DNA from 2 places in the Bacillus sp. 41-22 genome. Region 2 is predicted to be linked to the other one. Evidence: riboswitches for the same ligand, from Rfam matches in the RefSeq annotation. Region 2 holds a riboswitch; the other holds the start of a gene.
What was found. A riboswitch is a leader RNA that binds a small molecule or an ion and turns the genes downstream of it on or off. The one in region 2 is predicted to bind preQ1.

Region 1: it holds a riboswitch for preQ1, as region 2 does, so the genes downstream of both, LCF45_RS08095 (QueT transporter family protein) here and queC (7-cyano-7-deazaguanine synthase QueC) in region 2, are expected to answer to the same signal.

What each region holds. Positions count from the first base shown of each region.
Region 1 is NZ_CP084035.1:1,581,062-1,584,485, reverse strand. It holds gene LCF45_RS08110 (DUF2564 family protein) at 112-360, shown strand; gene LCF45_RS08105 (zinc-finger domain-containing protein) at 394-570, opposite strand; gene LCF45_RS08100 (ribonuclease H family protein) at 583-1,242, opposite strand; gene LCF45_RS08095 (QueT transporter family protein) at 1,367-1,855, opposite strand; PreQ1 riboswitch class I at 1,862-1,906, opposite strand; gene LCF45_RS08090 (aldose 1-epimerase family protein) at 2,038-2,910, shown strand; gene LCF45_RS08085 (reverse transcriptase-like protein) at 2,981-3,367, shown strand; gene LCF45_RS08080 (DMT family transporter) at 3,381-3,424, shown strand, end outside.
Region 2 is NZ_CP084035.1:1,339,480-1,342,903, reverse strand. It holds gene queF (preQ(1) synthase) at 1-407, opposite strand, end outside; gene queE (7-carboxy-7-deazaguanine synthase QueE) at 426-1,142, opposite strand; gene queD (6-carboxytetrahydropterin synthase QueD) at 1,135-1,626, opposite strand; gene queC (7-cyano-7-deazaguanine synthase QueC) at 1,626-2,288, opposite strand; PreQ1 riboswitch class I at 2,382-2,425, opposite strand; gene LCF45_RS06805 (ATP-binding protein) at 2,634-3,424, shown strand, end outside.

The sequences.
Region 1 (3,424 bases), 240 kb from region 2:
ATGACAGGAGGTTACCTTACTTGGTAACCTCCTTTGTTATTCCTTTGTATATTTCCGTTTTCCAGAGCAAAAACTATGTGAAATGCGCAAAATACAAAGGAGGCAATAACAATGGGGTCACATGTAAATGATTTTGAAGAAGTAAAATTCCGTGTAGAAACTGCACAAAAAATGGTAGGTTCTGCAACAATTTCAATGGATCCAGACACATTAGAGCATGCCACTACTGCAGTAGAATCGGCTCGTTCTCAGCTTGAAATCATGAAATCCGTTGCAACGGATTTAGATGAGCCATTTCTAATGAATGAAGAAAAAAAATTAAGTAAATGCGAGCATCAATTACATGAAGCGAAGCACTAAAAAACATCCAGAGAAAATTCTCTGGATGTTTTTTTATGACAATTGCTCCCCATACTTTTTCAACTTCTCTCCAACCGTACATTGCCGTATACAAAAAGAATGGGCATAGTATTTACTATGATTTTTCCGATTATGTTCCTGCAGGAAACACCCTCCGCAATACGTTTCTAATAAGTCATTTACCTCTGTAATGAGTTGCTTCTTCTTCACGTGTGCACCTCTCTATTCGGTTATTTCTTTATGACTATCAATTGTCGTCCCTTCTAATGCTTGCGCTGCTAATTGATGTGCCTCTTTATTTTGCTTTCTAGATATCGGTTCACAAATAAGCTTTAATTTCATTTGCTTCGCTTTTTGTTCAATTTGATCTAAGTAATGATTTAAATGTTCATCATAGCAAGGCCATTCACCAGCTAATTGCTGCAGTACAACTTGAGAATCTCCACGAAGTGTAACTGCTTCATATTTAATTCCTAATTCCTCGAGTGTATTCATCCCGTATAATAATGCTGCATACTCCGCTTCGTTATTATCATATATGCCTTCTATGTATGCATTGCGACGAATTCGGTAATTTGTATTTCCTTTTTTATAGTATACACATATACCAACCCCAGCTTCTTTCGTCTGTACATCATAACCACCATCAAAATAAACTTGAATTTCTTGCGGGTCTTCCTCCACTTGCTTACTCAGTTTTTTCATTTCTTTTAATGACCATTCCGCGTCCATTTCATCGAAAAATAAAAGTTCTTTCACCCTACCTGTTTTCTCAAAATCCTCCGCAAATTGAAGTACTTCTTCTATGTTCATATAATCTGTTGTTAATTCAGTTTGTAAACCACGCTTCGTTTTATACAACCAATGTATTTTATATTTCATACTAGATTCCCCTTTTATAAGACTTCTTATATTTATTTTATTATATTTTATCAAGAGTCACAGTATTATATACAATTTAATCACAGACAAAAAGAGCCATCCTAAGTAAGGACAGCTCTTTCATCTATTGCATAAATCTTTCAAATTGCACTCGCTTATTAATCCAGTACATTACAGGCATACCAATTGCCATTACAACAAATTCACCAACTGCACAAGTTAGCCATGTCAATAAAAATGGCAGATCAAACGCAAGATGAAGTTCAATTGCAATCATAAACATTGTGACTGTAAAAATAACTGTATTAAAAATCATACGAGCCCAAACACCTTTAATGAAGCGCATAGAAATAATAGTTGCAAGTAATGCAAGAATGGATTGCCCTACTCCAAATACTAAATCATAAGCGATCATAGGTGAGAAAAAGAGATTCGTTAAAAATACACCTAATACAATCCCGTAAATTGCTTTCTTATTGAATACAACGAGATGATTAAACATCTCTGAAATACGAAACTGTACACTGGTAAAGCCAAATGGCTGAATAAGCATGGAAACAGCAATATATAATGCCGCTAAAATACCATTACCGACTAATGTCCTTATATTCATGACAAAATCTCCTTAGTTTTTTTACGTGGGATGGTTTCGAACCACGTTATTCGTTTTTAAGCAACAAGATTATATTTTACTCAATAGGCACTCTTTCGTCAATAGATTCCTATCATTTACTACCTTTTTTCTTTTGGACAACGTATAATAAAACATATGAAAGATTTAGGAGGTTTCACTTCATGACAGCAACAATTCAAAATGAAAAAGTGATCGTTTCCATTTCTGACAAAGGTGCAGAATTACAAAGCGTTCGCTTAAAAGAAGATAACACTGAATACTTATGGCAAGGCGATTCTACTTATTGGGGGCGCCGCGCACCAATTTTATTCCCAATTGTCGGCCGATTAGTAGATAATACATACTACGTAGATGGTAAACCATATTCTTTAACACAACACGGCTTTGCTCGTGATCTTACATTCTCTGTAAAAGAACAAAGTGAAACGAATATTACTTATATTGTTACTAGTAATGAAGAAACATTAAAAAAATACCCATACGAATTCGAATTACTCGTTTCTTATGAGCTAGATGGACAAATCGTTCATGTAACATATGAAGTAAATAATCCTGCTTCAAAAGAGATGTTCTTCTCAATCGGAGCACATCCTGGTTTCAACTTCCCCTTATTAGAGGGCGAATCATTTACTGATTATCATTTAGCATTTAATGGTTCTGAACGCTTAGAAACAAGCGTATTAGAAGGACCTTATCTTTCAAGTAAAAAGCAATTAATCGCTGAAAATACGAATGAATTACCACTTACATACGATTTATTCAAAAATGATGCACTTATTTTTGAAAATATGAATACGGATGAAATCTCTATTCGTTCTCATAAACATAATAAATTTGTAAAAGTAGAATTTGACGGATTCCCATTTGTCGGTGTATGGACACCAGGCGAGAACGCACCTTTCTTATGTATTGAACCTTGGTACGGGATTGCTGATGAAGTAAATCCGGCAAAAGATTTCAAGGAAAAAAAAGGAATTCAATCTTTACAAACGAATGAAACATTTACATGTCGTTATAGTATTACAATCGGCTAAGTCACTCTATCCCCTACTTCAAAGAAACATATAAGTAGGGGATCATCTTATAATTTGGAGGTTTCTCATTTTGATTGAAGTATATATTGATGGTGCATCAAAAGGAAATCCTGGTCCTTCTGGTGCAGGAGTGTTTATTAAAGGGGTGCAACCAGCTGTACAGTTATCATTGCCCCTTGGGACAATGTCCAATCATGAAGCAGAATACCACGCTTTACTTGCGGCATTAAAATATTGCACGGAGCATAATTATAACATTGTCTCTTTTCGTACCGATTCGCAGCTTGTCGAGCGAGCTGTCGAAAAAGAATACGCAAAAAATAAAATATTTGCACCACTATTAGAGGAAGCACTGCAGTACATAAAAAGTTTCGATCTCTTTTTTATTAAGTGGATTCCAAGTAGTCAAAATAAAGTTGCTGATGAATTAGCTAGAAAAGCTATCTTACAAAATTAACGGGGGTATGAGTGTGAAAAAAGATTGGGTTGCTCCTCTTGCTTTATTATTTGTCTC
Region 2 (3,424 bases):
TTACAGTAAGGATCGATTGAAATACCACCACGTGGTGTAAATTTCCCCCATACCTCAATATAGCGTGGATCCATTAATTTAATTAAATCATTCATAATAACGTTCATGCAATCTTCGTGGAAGTCACCATGATTTCGGAAGCTAAATAAATATAGCTTTAAAGATTTACTCTCTACCATTCTTTGTTCTGGAATGTAGCTAATATAAATTGTTGCAAAATCTGGTTGTCCTGTTTTCGGACATAAACTTGTAAATTCAGGACAATTGAATTTTACAAAGTAATCACGGTTTGGATGGTTATTATCAAATACCTCTAAAATTTCCGGGCTATATTCAAATAAATATTTTGTATTTTGATTTCCTAATAATGTTACATCTTTTAAATCTTCATCTAATCTTCCTGCCATTTTAAACATCCCTTCTCATTATACCCCTCGTTTATTTCCCCATACTAACGCATGAAGCTGAGGCAGTACTTTCGCATCATTCATTTCTTTACAATTCACAGCTTTTTCAATAAGCCACTCATATTTTTCTAATAGTTTTTTTATAAGCACCGCATCATCCACTGTTTTCGTATCATCATTCCCTACTTGTAAGAAAAATGGTACATTCGGATAACGCTCGTGCATCTTAACTGCATATTCAAAATCTTGATCATCGAATACTACTACTTTTAAACTAAAATCTTTCCCTGCTAGTTTATGAATAACAGAATCTAACATATGAAAATCTGTTTTCATAGTTGAACTTGGTGGTTTTGGAGAAATCGTTACCTCATCAATTTGAAGCAACCAATCTTGCCATTTACTCCCTTGCGTTTCTACCGCTGTTCGCATTCCATTCTCCTTTAATATAGAAAGAAGAAATTGCATATTTTTCAGCAAAACAGGATTTCCACCCGAAATCGTAACATGAGAAAAATTTTCTCCACCAATTTCTACAAGCTCATTCCAAATGTCTTCCGGTGTCATTTGTTTAATTTGATCTTTGGCCGATCCATCCCATGTAAAAGCAGAATCACACCAAGCACAGCTATAATCACAGCCCGCTGTACGGATAAACATTGTCTTTTGTCCTACAACCATCCCTTCTCCTTGAATAGTTGGACCAAATATTTCTAAGACGGGGATTTTACTCATCGAGCATCCACTCCCGTCTTACTTCCGCATAACTAGTCGGCGTCTCAAAAAGACGAACAAATTCAACACGAGCTCCCTTATATTCGTTCGCACGATTATCTTTCGTTAATGCTTCTGCCATCTTTTCATAAATCCAAACGACCATATTTTCAGCAGTCGTATTCATTTCTGGCAATGTTTCGTTTAAATAACGATGATCTAAATAAATTTCTATTTCATTTTTCCAAATCTCTTTTATATCTCCAAAGTCAATTGCAAGGCCTATTTCATTTACATATCCGCTAATTCCAAATACGACTTTATATGTGTGTCCATGTAAATTTTTACATTTCCCTTCATAGCAGTGTAAATGGTGCGCTGCGTCAAATGTAAATTCCTTGCTGACCATTACTCTTTTATTATGATATTTGAGTTGTTCACGCTGAATATCCTTGTCCATTTTTTGCAAATTTTCTACGATGCGAAATCCAAAAAAGTTATCCATTAGTTGCTCGCTCCTTTGCGTTCTTGTAGATACGTATCTAATCCCGCTTTACGAAGTTGACATGCTGGACATTCACCGCAACCATCACCAATGATTCCGTTATAACATGTTAATGTTTTTTCTCTAACAAACTCAAATGCTCCAAGTTCATCAGATAATTTCCATGTCTCTGCTTTATCAATCCACATAAGTGGTGTATGAATAACAAACGGATAATCCATAGATAAATTTAATGTAACGTTTAATGATTTCACAAACACGTCACGACAATCTGGATAACCACTGAAATCAGTTTCACATACACCCGTTACAATATGACGTGCTCCAACTTGTTTTGCTAATACAGCCGCAAATGATAAAAATAGTAAATTTCGTCCATCTACAAATGTTGATGGCAATTCACCTTCTTCATGTGTAATCTCCATATCCGTTCTCGTTAACGCATTTGGAGCAAGTTGATTTAATAGGCTCATATCTAGTATCGTATGTTTAATTCCTAGCTCTTTCGCAATTTCCACTGCACAATCAATTTCTAATTTATGACGTTGATTGTAGTTAAATGTTACAGCTTCCACTTCTTCAAACTGCTGTATCGCCCAAAATAAACATGTTGTACTATCTTGTCCACCACTAAAAACAACAACTGCTTTTTCTTTTTTCATTTCACTCATTCTCCTTCTCTACTACGAATAAGAAGAAAGAACGTTCTTGAACTGTCACAATAAAAAAACAAAACAATACCTAATGATATTGTTGTTTCCATAGTTTTTTATAGAGGGAGTTCGCGAACCTCTCCCATGCAGTGCACGGAATTTCTTCTTTCATTGACAAAGATTATTGTAACATATTGTATACTACCAGAAAAAATTTCTGATTTTTTCCGCTATTTCGCATTTCATTTATTTCATTTTATAGTATGATTAATTTAATGTTAGAAGAGAGGAGGCATCCCACTGGAACTCTTTATTATTTACCTCTTTTTAAATATATTATCTATTCTCGTTACAATGCTCGTATATCATTTATTTTGGAATCAGAAAGGGAAACGATCTCCTAAATTAAATTCAGCCATATTTATTGTATTGTGTTGCCTCGCTACCATACTATGTATCACTTTCGCAGCAAAAACAAATAATGGTTTTCAGTTCGACATGCGACATATCGTATTAATTGTCGGCACGTTAACGGGAGGGCCTATTGCTGGTGGTTCTATTTTAGCTGTATTAAACATTTATCGCTTTTTATTGGGAGGAATAGGTGCGTTTCCATCCTTTATCGCTTCTATTCTCCTATTTATTGTTCTACTATTAACATACAAATTTTTTAATCGAAGTTCTAATCATATAAAAATAACACTTGCTATTTTTTACAGTCTTACTTATGGATTTGGTTGGATACCATTTTTCCTTGCAAGTGTTACAAATGAGGCAGATTATATACCACATATCATTGTGTACGAACTATGTACGATGATTGGCACGATCCTTATTTTATATTTACTACACATATTACAAATGCAAGTTCGTCTCCAAAATGAACTTATGAACGCTGAGAAATTTCATTTAATCGGCGAAATGGCAGCTTCTATCTCTCATGAAATTCGTAATCCTTTAACTGCAACGAAAGGTTTTTTACAACTTTTACAGTCAGATACATGTTCTGAGAAAGAACGAAAATTATATATCGACATAGCCATTAATGGTATCGAGCAAGCAAATCACGTTCTTACAGACTACTTAACTTTTGCAAAACCGAGTATTGAAAAAGAACAACAATTACAAGTAGAGGAAGAATTACT